DNA from 2 places in the Paenibacillus favisporus genome. Region 2 is predicted to be linked to the other one. Evidence: riboswitches for the same ligand, from Rfam matches in the RefSeq annotation. Region 2 holds a riboswitch; the other holds the start of a gene.

Region 1 (9,057 bases), on a different contig from region 2:
CACCAAACGCGCGCTTCGCTTTAATTTTTTCACGAAATACTCCTCGCTATCGCTGTATTCATCGGAATCTAAAGCAAAATCACCCAGAAAATCCGAATATTATAGTAAGAATATATCATTTTTGTACGGATTTGTACAACATGGTTGGCGAAGTTAGGTCAATAGGCGCACCGCATACACTTCTTTGCAAAAGCCACGCAGCCCGTTATAGATCCGTGCTACCTTCGATTCCTTGTACACCAGGCCGAATACGGTCGGCCCGCTGCCTGACATCAAAGCCCCGTCCGCGCCGAGACGCAGCATCCCTTCCTTCAGCTGCTGCACTTCGGGATACAGCCTCAGCGTCACATCCTCCAGCACGTTCCCCAGGCGGCTGCATACGCCATGAAAGTCTCCCGCTTCGATCGCGCCGATCATGCCTTGAGCCGACGGATGCTCTTTGACCTGCGCCGCTCTGAACTTGCCGTAGACCTCCGCGGTCGACACATTAATCGGCGGTTTGGCCAAAATCACCCAGCACTGCAGCGGATTCGCCACAGGCGTCAGCCTTTCACCCCGCCCGGTCGCCAGTGCGGTACCTCCAGTCACGCAGAACGGAACATCCGATCCGAGCTCCGCACCCAGCTTCTGCAGCTCCTCTACCGGAATGTTCAGATTCCACAGCCGGTTCAGACCACGCAGGGTGGCGGCGGCGTCGCTGCTTCCTCCCGCCAGACCTGCTGCCACGGGGATCTTCTTATCCAGATGGATATGCACCCCGCTCTTGACGTCATACCGGTCCTTAATCAGCCTTGCGGCCTGAAACGCCAAGTTCTTCTCATCCAGCGGTATGTATCCCGCCTGGCTTGAAATAATAATCGTATCCCGGGGCAAAGCCGACATCTCCAGCCGGTCCGCCAGGTCGACCATCGTCATAACCATTTCGACCTCATGGTACCCGTCTGGCCGTTTATGTAATACATCCAGCATCAAATTGATTTTGGCCGGTGCTTTTTCGTAAATTTTCAAGGCGTTCACCCACCCTCAAGATTCCCTCTATCTGGATTGACACAAGCCGCTTCGAATCCTTGGGATCAATCCGAAATCTGGAATGAACCTCAAGCTTTTTTTCTCTTGAGTTCAATCCAGAGATCTGGAATGAACCTCAAGCTTTTTTTCTCTTGAGTTCAATCCAGAGATCTGCAACTTCAAATCATTATATCAAACTGAACCAGTCAAGTCATTTTCCGTTTACAGACAAAGGGCGGAGCGGACACAGCCTTGAATTCAAAAACGGAGAACCTCCCGCTTGGGAGGCCTCCGCCGGCATTGCTGGTGTGAATCAGGATTTACGTGCGGCGGCCTGTTCGGCAAGCTGGATCGCTCTTTTTACCATGTTGCCCGCATCCTTGGCCTTAATACCTCCCCACCCTTCCTGCTGGACGGTTTCGTAAAATCCCAAATCCTTAGCCAGCTCATTCTTCAGCTCATCCGACATGACACTGCGGCGTCTGCGGCTCATGAACATCCTCCTTTGGTTCCATCGGAATTAGGCTGCTGCCATAAGTATTATCCCGCTCCCGACCGCTCCTCATTCCATATCCCTCTGCCAACTAAAAACAGCCCTCCATCAGGAAGGCTGTTTTGTCATTAAAGTTACGCTTTCTCCAACTCGATCCGGGTGCCGGTATTATCATCGCAAATAATAACCTCCACGGATTCCGTAAGAATATCGGCATAGCTGTATGAAACACGTTTAAAGGTTTGATGCTCTTGATCCAATTTCACAATAAAAACAGATGGGTACGTTTCTTCCAAAACACCAGTACGCTCGACGGTCTTGCGACGACCACCGTTAGCCCGAAGCGAAATCTTCTGACCCACGTGAGCTTCGAGATTGCGTTTGATTTCCAACAGCGTATTTTTAGCCATTGTCGACGACCACCTCTTTCCTTGTCCATTATAACTCGAAAAGATGGTTTTGTCAAATCAAAACAATAATTATATCAGCATCAATTTTATGTTGTCAACGAATTTTTTTGCGAAAACCCAGCTCATTTCTGCTTACACCCGGATAACAACAAAAAACCGCAATCCGCCGGCAGATTACGGTTCCTGCATTTCGTTATGCTGTCAGGTCAAGTGCTTTGCATGGCATTTCCGGATATGTTAAATGGCCGACGGCGTCACCTTAAGCTTGGTTAAGTCGTTAAGCCGGGGCAGGCCGATGCGGTAGCTCCCGCGGGTTTCAATGCCCCCGACGCCCTGCGTACCGCTGATCGTATTGTGAAGCACATCCGTCATATTGATCGTATCTCTAACCGATGTAAACGAAGCCTTGGCGGCAACATATACCGGATCCAGGGCATGAATCAAGATGCGCCCCGGAGAGCTGGCAAAGTTGGCTCCGGCCTGCAGCAGCGCCTCAAAGTGCGACTGGCATGCGCCGGCGATAATCGTCATCTGATCGTAATGGCGCTCAAACTGGCGCGCCACCTGAATCGCCCTGACGAAGTTTTGCGAGTTTTTATAGCTGTTCAAGCTGTACAAATCATGATTTTGGCGATGCTTCAGTACGCCGTCATGGCCCGTGATCACCACAATATCCGGCCGGACCCGAGGCAGCAGCCGGTACAGGGCGTCCGCCATCCCCGCCTCATTCACATAATGGCCCTCGGCCGGAACCCGAAGCTGCTCATACAGGCTCAGGCTCTTTTTCAAATAATTCGGATCTCCATCCAGATGAAGCACCTTCCCGGGGACTTCGAAATAAGCCGGCTCAGCTGTTCCCCATTCCCCGCTTCCGCTCAAGGTGGCCTGATTCCGCTGGGTCTGCTCCTGACGGTGACGTTTCAGTAAACTGAGCGACTCGTTTGCTCTAATATTTGCTTTCTCGGTTTTTTCGCTTACCGGCGCATAAGGGACCCTTACCAGATCATCGAGCGGCGAATCCGCCAGAAGTCTGAACTCCGTTCCCTTAATCACCGCTTCGTCCCTGCGCAAATCCTCGACGCGGAACGCGATATCGCCGCCGTAGGATCTGCGCACGACCAGGTCTCCAATATTCATGAACATCACCCCTACCCCATGGTATGGGCGAATCCCCCTATTGGTTCATCTTTTGTTTAATTTAAGCCGATGCCTTCCTTCCGCAGCAGGTTGCTAAGCACGGCATATTCCTCAATGCTGAGCGTCTCGCCGCGGCGGGATGGGTCAATTCCCGCTGCCTGCAGCAGCTGATCCAGGCGCTCCCGTCCCTCTGTGGGGAAGAAGCGGCTTTTCAGATTGTTCGATATCGTCTTCCGCCGCTGAGCGAACGATGCTTGTACCACCTCGAAGAAATGCCGCTCATCGTCCACCGCAACCGGCGGCTGTTCCCGCACGGCCAGACGGATCACTGCCGATTCAACGTTCGGCTGTGGAATGAATACCGTCTTCGGCACGATACACACCAGCTCCGGCACGCTGTAATACTGCACGGCGATGCTCAGGCTGCCGTAGTCCTTCGTGCCCGGCCGGGCGGCCATCCGGTCCGCCACCTCCCTCTGGATCATCACGACGATGTTCTCCAGCGGGAGCCGCTCCTCCAGCAGCTTCATCAAGATCGGCGTCGTCACATAGTACGGAAGGTTGGCCACGACGCTGACTTTGGATACGCCGGCAAAATTGCTCTTAAACAATGCAGCGAGGTCTGTCTTCAGTACATCCCCATGATGTACCTTTACGCCGGGGTATGGGGCGAGAACCTCCTCGAGGATCGGAATCAGCCTCTGGTCGATCTCAACCGCCGTGACGGCCCCCGCCTGCTGGGCCAGCTTCTCGGTCAGGGCGCCGATGCCGGGACCGATCTCCAGGGCACCCTTCGTGGAATCGAGCCCGGCCGCATCCACGATTTTATTTAAAATATTTTGGTCAATCAAAAAATTTTGCCCCAGGCTCTTCTTGAATGAAAAACCGTGACGCTGGATAATTTCTTTGGTTCGCCTTGGTGTGGCGATGTCGTCCATGCCGTTCACGTTGTCCGGCCTCCTTCATCTTCGATACGGGCAAGCGCATCCGCGAATTCTTCGCGGGATATTTGAAATATGGCGAGTCGCTTATAAAATTGCTTGCCGTTGCAGTAGCCAATACCGAGGAGGTTGCCCATCGCCATCCGCCGGGCGGCGGCATTCGGGTGCACCATCAGCCCCGCCTCCATCAGGTCCTCCATGTCGATCTGGCTTTCCGCCCCCTCATAAGAGGTGTGAACCCGCTCCAGAGCTCTGCGGATCGCCGCAGGCGAGGCGTTCTCAACACCGATATCCCCCTTGCGGGTAGCATCGGCCTCCGGGATAAACGCATGCTTGCAGCCGGGCACCTTGGCCGAAATGATTTTGCGGATTCTTTCGCCGGCGTGGTCCGGGTCCGTCAGCACAATGACCCCCCGCCGTTCCTGAGCCAGCGCGATCCGCTGGAGTATTCGCGCATTGATGGCGGAGCCGCCCGTCTCGATCGTATCGGCATCCACCGCCCGCTTCACGGCCACGGTATCATCCCGGCCTTCCACCACAATGACTTCTTTAATCATGATTTCCTGTCTTCCTTTCGAGTACATTATACCCGTCAATGCCGCCGGACAGCCAAGTCCCTGCAAGTGGGCATAAACCGTGATGCCTGTTCAGGTACTTTGCGGGGTCCCGGTATAGACAAACTGCTGTAAATTAACAACAAAAAGAAGAGGAATGCTCCTCTTCTTTAGCATGACATTTTCATGATCATAATACTATAACATTAGAATGGCAAAGTAAAACGAAATTAGTTCAGCTCCGGTTTGACCGGACCAATCACGTACACCTTAAGGCCGGATTTACGGCCAAAATTGCGTGCTTGCTGGACGGAATCGTAGTATATATCGATTTTATTTCCCTTAATGGCTCCGCCCGTGTCTTCCGCACGACGGAAGCCAATGCCTTCAATGTAAACCCACCATCCCAAAGGAATGACGCTTGGATCAACCGCAATCGTGCGGCCTTCCGCGACGCGTGTTCCTGTGGCGGTGCGTGTGCCGACTCCGGACTCGCCAGACGAATAAGCGGTCATGGATACTTTGATCAGCTTCTTGTAGGAAAAGTCAACGCCGGCCTTGCTGACCCGGTTGTTACTGCTGCTGCTGACCTTCTTCACCTTGGCAGGGGTAGAAGAAGCTTTGGCAACGGCTGTTTTGACTTCGGTCACTACGGGAACAGGCTTTTTCTTCGTGCCGACGGCAATGACCTTATCCTTGGTCACCGTCTCCACTTTTTTGCCCACCATCTTCATGGACACCAGCTTGCCGTCTTTGTACTTCTTCTCAATGTACTGCACCATGACGCCAGGAGCTCCCTGCTGAATCACCCGCGACTCGCCTTTGTAAATGCTGGGGTCGGAGGTTTTGACCACCCGGAAGGGGAGGGATTCATGACGCTGTACCACTTGTTTGTTCATCCGGACGATCCGGATGTCCGTGTTGGTGGAGACCGCCGTTTCGACAGCCGGAGTGACAATGTCCGTTTCCTTGACTTTGACGCCGGTTTCTTTCAGCACGTCGCCGACCGTTTTGGCCGTTGTATACAAATGCTTCGTTGCACCATCAGCCGTCACCTTCACAGGACTCGCGCGGTCGATCACGACCTTGTCGCCGTCGGATATAGCCCCGCTCAGCGGCATCGATATTTGGTCCTCGGGTTTCAGACTGATTTCCTGCTCATCCAGCATTTCTTGAAGTAAAGATGTATTGGTCTGTACAGATTTCATTTGACCGTCTACTACCAAATAAACTTGTTTTCGCGATTGACTGTACACGAGTAGCAAGATCATCAGGGTAACCGCGATTGAAACGATAGCTGCAGTGGAGATCTGGCGCAAATTCTCATGCTTCCATCGCAATGCGTAAGACATGCTGGAGATTTTTGAATCATGGGTCTTCTCTGGTTGGAAAACGCCCACTTTCTCGATCCTCCTTCATAGCCTCGCCGTCTAGAGTTATGCATGATTGTATTTGACGCGACTATACTCAATTTTTTACAAGAACCCACAGAAAGCATGCGTTCTTGCACCATGAACCAATCTCTCCATCATGATTTGTCACCTCCTGTTATACAACAGTATGATGACTGCCTCTCCTTTATTCAAAACAAAAGAAGCCGATAGAAAAGAGCTTACGAGGACTCTTTCGTGGCTTCCGGATGTCTGAATATCGGAATTGTCATGCACGAGGGTACCTCTCTTTATCCGCTTACGGGGTTAGCTGTCGGGTTCGGGCGAAAGAGAGCCGCCCTATTCGCGTCCTTACGCTCATGGCGTAAAGCCGTTCAATTCACCCCAGAGACCCAAGAAAGAAATCAAATACGTTTGCGAGCATGGGACCGCTTCCGGTCTGTCATGACCCACTCCAGTATTGGTTCCCCCGTTCTCCCATGCGGGAGACTCAGCGAGACTGGTTCATGAAAGCTGCGAAGGTAAGACCTTAACGACAGCTCAATGATTCACTGAAAAGATGATATCCTGTTTTGATGCATGTTGTAAAGCGGTAATCAACCACGTTTATTTGAAAAAGTGGTTAAAAAAATGTAATATTCGGCGTTTTGTTTGTTAAAATTCTTTAATCATTCGCTCATGCTCATTTTTTTGGCTGTTTTTCTCCCGATTTCACACAATTCCAAATCGTTCCAGCCCATTTCGGGTGGTAATCTGGGCAATTTCCTCCAGGTCAACCCCCTTAATCTGGGCTGCCGCCTCAGCGACCAGTCGGACGTTTGCCGACTCGTTTCTCTTCCCTCGGAAGGGGTGCGGCGTGAGATAAGGAGAGTCGGTTTCGATGAGCAGCCTGTCCATCGGAACCTGAGCCAGGACCTCTTTGGGGACTCTGGCATTCTTGAACGTAATAGGTCCGCCAAACGAAAGATGGAAGCCCATATTCAGGCACAGCTTCGCCGTTTCCCAGCTCCCCGAGAATGAGTGCATGACGCCGCCGACCTCGCCGGCCTTCTCTTCCCGTAATATTTTCACGATATCCTCATGGGCGTCCCGGTTATGTATAACAATTGGCATGTTGAGCTCTCGAGCCAGTCCAATTTGCTGGCGGAGAACCCTGTGCTGCACGTCCTTCGGCGAGGTGTCCCAGTAGTAATCCAGTCCAATTTCACCGATGGCCACCACCTTGGGATGACTGCATAAGGATGCAATCCACTCCAGATCGCCTTCCTGCATAAAAACGGCGTCCTGCGGATGCCAGCCTATGGCCGCATATATAAAATCATACGTTTCCACCAGCTTCATCGTCGATGGAATCGTCTCCCGGTTAAAACCAACGTTGATCATCCGGGTTACACCGGCTTGTACAGCATTATCAATGACCCGCTCCCGGTCCTCGTCGAATTGTTGCGCATCCAGATGGGTGTGCGTGTCGAACAGTTCCATGAATTTGAACTCCTTTCTTGTCGGTACCCCATGTTCCTTTTCGTACGGTATTTTGTCATTAAAGCTTGAAAATGCGGGAAATCGAAGGAGAAAGATCGGTTATCGCCTTTTCCAGTTTATCTTCCGGATAATACAAGTGATATTTCCCGCGGTGAATGCCGCTGATGGAACGGACAATATCCGACACCTCGGATATTTCCCGCAGCTGCTCCTGGCGGTCGAGCAGCAGGATCTGTTTCTGGCTCGACTCGTCACCCGGACGAAATACATCGTAAGGAAGATCGGTCGGAAAATCAATCTCCAGATCATATTCCGGGTTCATTCCGGCTTGTCCAAACTCCCGGCGGATTTCATCGATCATTTCCAAATCGACGGAGTCCATTTCTACATATTTATACAGTTTGCGGTGCATAAATCGGGTGCACAGCTCGCTGAGTATGCGGTCGTCCTCATAGGACCACTGGAGGAAGGCCGTTTGAATCAGCGCCTCGTCCAGCTTCAGATAAGCTTGCACGTCCAGTTTGTCTTCAAAGAGCTGCGGTAGCGGCTCGACCATAAAGCCAAATGGATAACCATCCTGGTACAGCTCCTTGGCCCGCCGGAATATTTGGCGCAAAATAATTTCTGAACTGCGGGTTACCGGATGGAAGTAGACCTGCCAGTACATCTGGTACCTCGACATCAAATAATCCTCCACGGCATGCATCCCGGACTCCTTGACCACTACTCTCCCCTGGTAAGGACGGAGCATCCGTAAAATACGGTCAATATCAATCGTGCCGTAGTTCACCCCGGTATAATAGGCATCCCGAAGCAGGTAATCCATCCGGTCGGCATCCAAGGGGCTCGAAACGAGGTTCACCACAATCGGTTTATCATAGGTCTTCGCGATGACGGCGGATACCTTGTCCGGGAAGTCCGGGGCGATCTCGCTCAAAATGTCATTCACTTCCGTATCTCCGGTGACAATCCGGCGCGTCCAGTCTTCATGATTCATATGAAAGGCCTCTTCAATCGAATGGGAAAAGGGGCCGTGTCCGAGGTCGTGCAGCAGCGCCGCACACAGCGTCAGCAGCCTCTCTTCTTTCGGCCAATCCGGATATCCGCTGCGCTCAAATTGCGAAATAATCCGCCGTGTAATCTCATATACCCCTAAAGAATGGGAGAAACGGCTGTGCTCCGCTCCATGAAACGTCAAATACGAGGTTCCAAGCTGCCGGATCCGCCGCAAGCGCTGAAATTCGGTTGTATTAATGAGCCTCCAAATCGTGGAGTCCTGGACGTGAATATAATTGTGAACCGGATCTTTAAAAACCTTTTCCTCACTTAGTGGGTTCATGTTCAGGTCAACTCCATTCATTTTGTGAAATTCGGGTTGTTAAGTGTTTTAATTTTGAAATATTTTTGACAATTAGTGTCGATACATGTCGAAATAAGCAGAATTAAGGTTTTCCAAATCGACATTATACTACCAAGGCGATATAATTGGAAAAGAATCCTGATATGAGTGATTTCCTAGCTGTTATGCTATTTGTAAGGTTATTGAACCAAATTTACTGGTTGACTGTTTTGGGAATCGTTGGTATTATTGATATCATTAAAGAGAGAACGTTGTCGAATTATGACATTTTAAAACTATGG
Region 2 (9,057 bases):
CGCTTGGTGGGCTCGGAGCAGACGGCTTGTCATTACGCGGAGGAGGCGCATGAGCTGTGGCAGCGCAAGATGGCTGACATCGGCGCCATCAAAAGCGTGTGATGGGCGACTTCGGAGCACTGTCCAGAATCGTTCTTTCAATGTCACTAGTCCTGCTGCTGCTCTGTTTCGTCTCCCTGACGGCGGTAAAGCCAGGCACAGGGCCGTATGTAGTGGTTGTTCTGTCGGTCTGGATCAATATCATTCTCTCCGGCTGCATTATTCTCGTTTCCGTCTGGCGGAAAATGCGGGATGCCAAGCGCCGCAGGTTGGAAGAGGCTCAGGAGCCGGAAGGAAAATGAAATCCGGTTGAACAGGTGGATATGTAATGATTAATGGCATGAATTAATTACCGAATCACCCTTAAAAAGCACGATTCCCGTTGTGGGGAGCGTGCTTTTCGGTTTCATAGGCACGATGTTAAAGGAAAAAGAAGATGTTACCATTTTTATTTAATCACATTAATTATAAACATCATTAATAAATGTCCATCCCCGTCATGACCCGGCAGAGTCTTGCCCCGCATATACAGGTTAATATCAAGTTGAAATCCTATTTAACTGATCCTTCAGAAGTATCCGCGTCCAACAATGTAAAATTTCTATTTCGCATCGGGTCAAACCCCGTAACTCTTGCCCGTATACTCACGTCGTTAATATAAACACACGTATATTCAAGCCGTAGAGGGAAGGAGCAGGAAGTTGGAAAAGGAAAGCAGACGGCTTCTTTTTATACTGATCAGTGCAATGTCTGTTACAGCCTTGGTCGTACTGGTGATTTTGAGTGCAGGCCTTTTTTTGGACCGAAACCTGCGCTCAAGTACGTTGCAGGAGGCGAGGGTGCTTCTTCGAAGCGAGCTTCGTTTTCCTGATGAAGATCAGATTCGCTCGGTCCAGGTGTATGACGATAAATTTATGGAGCCAGAGATTCGAATCCGTTACCCGAATGGATTACGCTTGTCCGTCACCCGGCTGCGTAGTCCGTCCCCTTATCCGGTTCTGTCACACCAGAAAGCCGTTCCATCCACGAAGGAGCTTCGCGATGACCAAACGGAGAAAGTGGTGTATCGTTTCGTGAAGGATGATTTTCTGTATACGCTGCACGGGGACGTCCCGGAGCAGGTTATTTCGGACACGGTCCTGCAGATCTTCAGAAACGAGTGAACAGGGGCGGATTGATTATAGGAGCTATGCACCACTCGCGCCGGTTAGCGGCGGTCTTTCGGCTGGCCTTAGTCCCCTTGGAGGGGGAAAATGGTCCAGTTTTGGTTTGCATCCCCATATTCACTGCCCAACCCAAGACGAATATAAGGTATATTGGGAAGAAGCGGATCTTATATCTTCACAGCTCTTGTCACGACAGCCCCTCAGAATCAGGGTGATGCCATGAAGGAGGAGATTGAAACGGATACGATCTGGAACATCCGAAACGGAATCAGGGATATCGCCGAAGGGGTGTATCGGTGGGTGCAGGAAACGCTCCGGCGCCTCCCCTGGCTCAAAACCTTATATACGATATGGTGCTGGATATCCCTTTTGTTTTTTATCCTGGGCCTGTTCCTGTACCGGGATTCACGCACGATGCTCGTCCAGTATTTATGGTCTTTTTATGTCATGCTGCAGTTTTGGTTTCTTTGCCGGAGCAAAACATTTACCTGGAAGCAGGCGGCCATGTTTATGCTGCTGGGCATCTTTCTCGTCATCCCGGTCACGGCGCTGACGCTGCTCGCGGCTCACGGCTTGTTTGGCGGGGATACGCGGGACACCTGGTCCCAGGCCGTCTTGACCCCGATCTTCGAGGAAGTGTGGAAGCTGCTGCCGCTCGGTCTGTTTCTGCTTTTTTCACGGCGCGCCTCTTCCATGAGCCTTGCCGATTATACACTGGCCGGAGCCGGGGCGGGCGTGGGCTTTCAATTGATGGAAGAGCTGACGCGACGCTGGCTGAACTCTGGCATCATCGGACGGACGTACGGCTACAGTGTGACGATGCTTGGAGGGGAGACGATCCATTGGGATTTTTGGACGCTGTTCCCCGGCCGGTTTGAAGAAAGCATCTTTCCGACCATCATGTCGGTCAGTCATCCCGTGCACACCGGCATGATAACCTTAGGGCTCGGTTTAGCCGTGCGTTTGCGCAAGCGGCTGAGCGACGCCATCTTCGCCCTGCCGGCACTGCTGCTCGTCTGGTCAATCATCGATCACGCCGCTTATAACGGTCAGGGATCACTGCCGGACTGGTTTATGAAAATCAGCGACCTGACCGGCAGCGGATACCGGACGAAAGGCGTGTTCCTCCTGATGCTGGTGATTGGGCTCGTCCTGGATTACGTCTCGTTGAATCGGGTGAAAAGCCGGCTGCCGAGAATGGAAGGCGAAGGATGGATCAACCCGGTGTCAGAGCTGTGGTATATGCTGGAGTCTCTCTTGACCCGCAGGGAACGGCTGGCGAGCGTCATGTCCTGGACCCGGGAGCGCAGGGAGCTGGGCTTCTCGCTCCTATACGGCAACCAGGAAGCCGCCGCGCTGCAGGGTGACCTGCAGACGAGGATGCTGAAGCACTTCCGTGCCGCCGCCGGTGTAACCGCGCTCCTTCTGGTGGTCGCCGGGCTGGTGGGCTTCGCCGCTTATTTCCAGGCGCACGTCCATCCCGCCGACCCGGCTTGCTTCTCATGCATGTTCGATTCGCTGCAGAACTGGTGGGACCGCCTCGGTTTCTGGGAAAAAAGCGCCATCGTGCTCGGAGCGTTCGCTTTGTCGTTAATGTTCGTCAGCTTCTGGCCGGCACTCGGTATTGCCTTAACAGCAGCGAGCATACCGGCGAGCGGCCACGAAATCGCTAAGGATATCCGCGATCCGAAAAGGCTGCTCACCCCCGAAAATGCGATCTCTACGCTGCTTGCGCTGGCGCTGAGCCGTGTTCCGTTCGGCAGGCTGGCCGAACGCTTCGGTAAGAAAGGCGGCAGCAGGCTGAAGGATTGGTTGGAGAAGCTGCTTAAACGGCGAAAGGAGCCGAAGCCGGAACCCGACCTGCCCAAGAAGCCGCATAAGCCGGATGGGGAGGATCCTCCGCCAAAGAAAGAGAAAGATCCCGAGGAGCAGCCGCCGAAGAACGATGCAGACGATTATGTGCATTGGAGCAAAGCGAAGTACCGCGGGGTAGAGCTCCACGATGCCAAGAACGGAGCGCTTGGGGAGTTTGACGGCGTCGATCTGGAGAAGGGCATCTTCTATGAAGCCAAGTCGGCGCAAGGGCTCGACCGCATCCATCCAAAAACGGGCAAGCCGCAGCAGACGCCGCAGCAATTTACAGATAAGCAGTTGTACCAGAAAACGAAGGTGCGGATCAACAACCTGATGCAGAAGGCGGTTGGGACGCGAACAACGCCTGACGGAACGACGGAGATCCCGACGCTGGAGCAAATCAAAGGAATCCGGCATTTCGAGTTTCAGCTGGACGGGGACTCGCCGGCGTTACGGGCAGCCGCGGAGAACAGCTTGAACAAGCTGCGTCAAGAATTCCCGGATTATACATTCAACATTCGATTTGGGGTGAAATAACATGTCAATCAGCGCAATTATCGTGGACCCGGAAGACGAATTTGAACGGTCCTTTATGCTGCCGGTGGCGACGGAATCCTTTTTCCAGAAATACTGGGTGCCGGCGGTGGAAGAGTTGAACTTGCAGTGGGTCGCGCTTTTCCAGGACGGTACGGACGTTGAGTCCGAGGACATCCCAGCTGTCTTGGGCGAAGTGTCCCAGCTTAAAGAATGGGCGCGAAGCCACATGCATGGGGATGACCTCGACCACATGTTACGCAGACTCGAGCTGCTCGAGACGGAACTGCCGAAAGCGTACAGGCGCCGCGGTGCGGTTGTCTACATCGGTTAGCATTGGTGAATAATAGATGATTCTAATCTCATACGAGGTGATTGCGATCAAGTCCGGGTTACACAGACACCGGGCTTGATTGCTTTTATCCGCGCTACGTGATGAAAAGGGAAAGGGGAGAGCGAAGTGAGGCAGTCTTATCGAATGGACGAAGGGGCTTTTGTGCATCACTTGAACGAAGCTTACGGAATCGCTGCCCGGAGGCTTATTTTTATCCCTTATGGAGATTCAGCCTATTCTTACCGGGTGGAGGGAGAAAACGGAACGCGATACTATATGAAACTGTTTGACCATAGCAATGACAGCCACCGCCAAGGCATCCTTCGGTGCAGCCGTTATGTGCCGTTTATGTGGGAATTGCATCAGACCGGCCGCTTTGTGGAGCTGCCCTGTCCGTTTCGAACCTTAAGCGGTGCTTTCCTGCTTTCCCTCTCCGATTGCACAGCGGTGCTGTTTCAATTTATCGAAGGGGAGACCTGGGCTGAAGCTTACCCGTTTTCCAAGCATAACTTGGAGCGTATTGGACGACTGGCTGCGCGGATTCGGAAGTTGATTCCCTTTACTGCCACATCCGGCCTTTCGAGTGAAACGTATGATGTCTCCTTCTCCGAACATTTGATCCAATGCCTGGAGCAGCTTGAGCATCTTCAGCCCGGTGCAAGTCCCGCTAGCCAGCTGCTGCGTGAGCTTGTTATCCCTCAGCAAACGCGCATAACCGAGCTGCTGCACCAGATAACAGGGGTTCGTGAACGTCTCGTGCTTGACCCGCCCCCCAATGTGCTCTGCCACGGTGATCTGTGGGGAGGGAATCTGATGGAGACCGCGGACGGCCGGCTGGTCGTTCTGGATTGGGAAGCAGCCATGCTTGCGCCACCAGAGCTGGATATCGTGGGGTATATCGGGGACGGACTGGGTCATTTTCTCACAGGGTATGAGCAGGAACTAGGACAACAGATGGAGCTGAACCCGGATTTGCTGCGTTATTATGCATACCGCCATCATTTGAGAAACCTGACCCATTGGTGCATGAATATTTTGCATCGCGACCTGGAGCCGGACCAGCTGGATAACGACCTCGAAATGGTCCGGCATCACTGCTTGAACCGCTTGGAGAACGTAGAGGCTTCACTGAGGAATGCGGCGGATCGAAATATTTAGAAGCCTGATATGAATTTAATAGCGTAAACAAGCGATATGCACAGCTACAGCCAGAAATTAATAGATTACCGCCTTTGTAAGCGTTGACATGAAGTTCTTTTGAATTTTTTCATACGTATCTCAAACCGTTTGCTTCTTTACAGCAGGCATCCGGAAGGAGTAAGATTCAATTCGTAATCGTGAACTTGTGAACCTGAAACGTAATACTCCTTGATCGCTGAATTCTGAAATCAGGAGCGGGGGAACCAAAGGGAGGAAGTTAAGCCTTCGTCCCAGGGGTGAATCACTTGATGTTCATTTATTAAGTGTAGGGATACTTTCGGTCCCGAATCCGTCAGCTAACCTCGTAAGCGTTTTGAAAGAGGGATTTGTCGTGCGCGTAAAGCCACGGGAAGGTCCAGCTTTCCTGCGGCTTTTTTTGTTGTGCCCAAAAAGGGTTGAGCACGTGTCTAACGGGTACATCATGAGCATTTCAACTCTAACACTGGCGGTGACAAACATTTATGGCAGCATTGAAAAGACTTCTGATTGGACGGCCGCTGAAGTCTACCGAATTGGGAGAACAAAAACTGAACAAGAAAAAAGCTTTGGCCATTCTATCCTCCGATGCGCTGTCGTCCGTAGCGTATGGGCCGGAGCAAATTTTGCTGGTTCTTGTCACAATCAGCACGGCGGCGTTCTGGTATTCGATACCGATCGGAATCGGCGTATTGATTTTGCTGGCTGCACTCATTTTATCCTACCGGCAGATCATCTTCGCTTATCCGCATGGCGGCGGCGCTTACGTCGTCTCCAAACAGAATCTGGGAATCTATCCCGGGCTGGTGGCCGGCGGATCGCTGCTGGTAGATTACATTTTGACTGTTGCGGTCAGCGTTTCGGCTGGCACGGACGCGCTGACTTCGGCGTTTCCGGCGCTGCACGAGCATACGGTGGGGATTGCCGTCACCTTCGTCATCCTCATTACGCTGCTGAATTTGCGGGGCGTCACCGAGTCGGCCTCCATCCTGGCTTATCCGGTGTATCTGTTCGCCTTCGCGCTGTTCATCTTGATCGGCGTCGGTATGTACAACATCGTGACCGGTCACGTTTCACCGCATTTGCATACGCCGGTCGGGACGCCGGTGGCGGGGATCAGCCTGTTCCTGCTCTTAAAAGCTTTTGCTTCGGGCAGCTCCGCCCTGACCGGGGTCGAAGCGATCTCGAACGCCATTCCGAACTTCAAAGATCCGGCCCCGAACAATGCGGCGAAAACCTTGATGGCAATGGGGATTCTGCTGGCTGTACTCTTCTCGGGCATCGTATTTCTTGCTTATTATTTGGGCATATCCCCAAATTCCCAGGAGACGGTCGTATCTCAGATTGCCAATCAGACGTTCGGACGGAATTTTATGTACTTTTTCATCCAGGGCACGACGGCACTGATCTTGATCCTGGCGGCCAATACCGGATATTCGGCGTTTCCGCTGCTGGCGGTCAATTTAGCCAAAGACCGGTTTATTCCCCGGATGTTTACCGTCCGTGGCGACCGATTGGGATATTCGAACGGAATCATCATTCTTGGGCTACTGTCCATCGTGCTGATCGTCGCCTTCCACGGACAGACGGAACATTTGATCCCACTATACGCGGTAGGGGTATTTATCCCTTTCACGCTCTCGCAAACGGGAATGATCGTCAAGTGGATCCGGGAAAAACCGCAGGGTTGGGTGACGAAGCTCGTGATCAATACGATCGGCGCGCTGATCAGCTTCACGGTGTCGGTGATGTTCTTCGCAACCAAGTTTGCGCAGATCTGGCCGGTACTGATCTTTTTGCCGCTGATCGTGTATCTGATCCACCGGATCAAGAAGCATTATGAGGCGGTTGGCGAGCAGCTGCGGCTGTCGACGTGTGAGCCGGCGGTACCGATTGAAGGCAATGTGATCATTCTCCCCGTTTCGGGCATAACGCATGTCGTGGAGCATTCCCTGAATTATGCGAAGTCACTGGCGGCGGATCAGATCATTGCGGTATATATTCCGTTTGAACGTGAAGAGGAGAACCGGTTTGAGGAAAAATGGCAAAAATGGCGGCCCGACGTGCGCCTTGTGACGCTGCATTCTCCGTACCGGAGCATCATTCATCCGCTTAGCAAATTTATCGATACGGTGCACCGGAAAGCGAGCGAATCCAACTACCAGGTCACGGTGATCATTCCGCAGTTTATTCCAAAGAAAAGCTGGCACAATCTGCTGCACAACCAGACGAGCTTGATGATTCGGACTTATCTTTTATTCCGCAAAGATGTTGTTGTGACGACGGTACCGTATCATTTAAAAAAATAGCGATTCAGATGGTTCAAACCATTCGTAATCAGGCCCCGGCATCTGTGCCGGCGGTCTTTTTTTGCGTAAATGCAGCGGATATATATGAAGGGAAAGGGTAATCCCGTGGGAATAATGGCTTGAGCGTAATGGCTTATGAGTAAGGGCTTATGAGTAAGGGCTTATTTCCTGCAGAGTAGGGGATGCCTTTTTTCATGATGTGTCTGGAGTCGAGGCAATATCGCAACAAACGGTATGTCACTCGCGTCTAATCATCGTACCTAGAACAGCAACAGGAGTGGAGCAGATGAATGTAAAACTGATGACGATATTCGGTGCCGTACTCGGTTCTGTGCTCGTATGGGCAGGAAGCACAGCTGCGGAAGAACGATTTATTGATCTGCAGCACTCGAAGTGGGCGGAAGACGGCATCACCTATATGGCCGAACGGGGAACCGTCGCCGGATATGGCAATGGGAAATTTATGCCTGAAAGGCAAGTCACAAGAGCGCAGGCCGTTACTTTCATGGTGCGGGAACTTTATCCGCAGGAGCTGCAGCAAGAAGCGGACGGCGGCATGGCCTATACAGATGTGCCTAAGAACCATCCTTTTTATCTTGAAATTGCCATCGCCGCAAAACATGGGCTGGCCAGCGGATTTCCTGACAGCACATTCCATCCGGATGCACCGATGAGCCGTGCCGAAACGGCGGCGTTTCTTACACGGGCCTATTCACTCGTAAAAGGCCAGCACCCCGTAACATTGACGGATACAGCAAAGCATTGGGCGGCAGCGCCTATTCTCATGATGAGCTCCAACGGATTGATCGGCGGATATTCGGATGGCACCTTTCGTCCGGACCGATCTGTGACGCGAGCGGAGTTTGCCGTATTTATGTCACGGGTCATTCGCTTCGAACGTCAAGGAGCCATTCAGGCACAGGATTGGGATAAGCTGATGTCGTACATGACCGTAAGCGAGCAGGTCGGCCAAATGCTCATGCCTGACATCAGGCAATGGAACGGGCAAGTGACGACTACGGTCAATGAAGGGGTCAAACGCAGCGTTCATGATCAGGATTTGGGCGGACTTATTCTTTTCGATAAAAATATCGTAGACGTTCGGCAGGTCACCACTCTGACGCATGATCTGCAGATGGAGGCAGGCGACATTCCGCTGTTCCTTGGCATCGACCAGGAAGGCGGGGTCGTTAAACGAATCCCCGGAGGTACGAATCTGCCGGGTCAAATGGCGCTGGGTGCAACTGGAGATACAACGCTCGCCGAAGCGGCCGGACGGCTGACCGGGGAGGAGTTGAAGGCGCTCGGGCTGCAGGTCAATTTTGCGCCGGTGCTCGACATTAACAGCAATCCGGATAATCCGATTATCGGAATGCGGTCGTTTAGCTCGAATCCGGATTTGGTGACACGAATGGGTCTTGCCGAGATCCAAGGACTTCGGCAATCGGGAGTGATCGCGGCGGTCAAGCATTTTCCCGGCCATGGGGATACGGTTGTAGACTCCCATTTGGGAATGCCGGTGCTTTCGCATGATCGGGAGCGGCTCGATGCGGTGGAGCTCAAACCGTTCCGGTCTGCCATCGATAACGGAGTAGAGATGATCATGACCGCACATATAGCGTTTCCAGCTGTAGATAACGATCAC

Evidence for each region. A riboswitch is a leader RNA that binds a small molecule or an ion and turns the genes downstream of it on or off. The one in region 2 is predicted to bind cyclic di-AMP.
Region 1: linked by a shared signal. The riboswitch ahead of ABID47_RS32810 (ubiquitin-like domain-containing protein) and the one ahead of ABID47_RS07740 (APC family permease) in region 2 are both predicted to bind cyclic di-AMP.

The regions. Positions count from the first base shown of each region.
Region 1 covers NZ_JBEPLV010000011.1:44,848-53,904, forward strand. Annotated here, with positions in the region: gene purR (pur operon repressor) at 1-33, opposite strand, end outside; gene ispE (4-(cytidine 5'-diphospho)-2-C-methyl-D-erythritol kinase) at 154-1,008, opposite strand; gene ABID47_RS32785 (small, acid-soluble spore protein, alpha/beta type) at 1,322-1,501, opposite strand; gene veg (biofilm formation stimulator Veg) at 1,636-1,911, opposite strand; gene yabG (sporulation peptidase YabG) at 2,149-3,048, opposite strand; gene rsmA (16S rRNA (adenine(1518)-N(6)/adenine(1519)-N(6))-dimethyltransferase RsmA) at 3,105-3,995, opposite strand; gene rnmV (ribonuclease M5) at 3,992-4,546, opposite strand; gene ABID47_RS32810 (ubiquitin-like domain-containing protein) at 4,774-5,943, opposite strand; cyclic di-AMP (ydaO/yuaA leader) riboswitch at 6,214-6,440, opposite strand; gene ABID47_RS32815 (TatD family hydrolase) at 6,646-7,416, opposite strand; gene ABID47_RS32820 (HD domain-containing protein) at 7,475-8,755, opposite strand.
Region 2 covers NZ_JBEPLV010000001.1:1,660,832-1,669,888, reverse strand. Annotated here, with positions in the region: gene ABID47_RS07770 (ABC transporter ATP-binding protein) at 1-102, shown strand, start outside; gene ABID47_RS07765 (hypothetical protein) at 141-341, shown strand; gene ABID47_RS07760 (hypothetical protein) at 879-1,202, shown strand; gene ABID47_RS07755 (PrsW family glutamic-type intramembrane protease) at 1,425-3,596, shown strand; gene ABID47_RS07750 (hypothetical protein) at 3,598-3,927, shown strand; gene ABID47_RS07745 (phosphotransferase enzyme family protein) at 4,054-5,085, shown strand; cyclic di-AMP (ydaO/yuaA leader) riboswitch at 5,291-5,454, shown strand; gene ABID47_RS07740 (APC family permease) at 5,589-7,412, shown strand; gene ABID47_RS07735 (glycoside hydrolase family 3 N-terminal domain-containing protein) at 7,699-9,057, shown strand, end outside.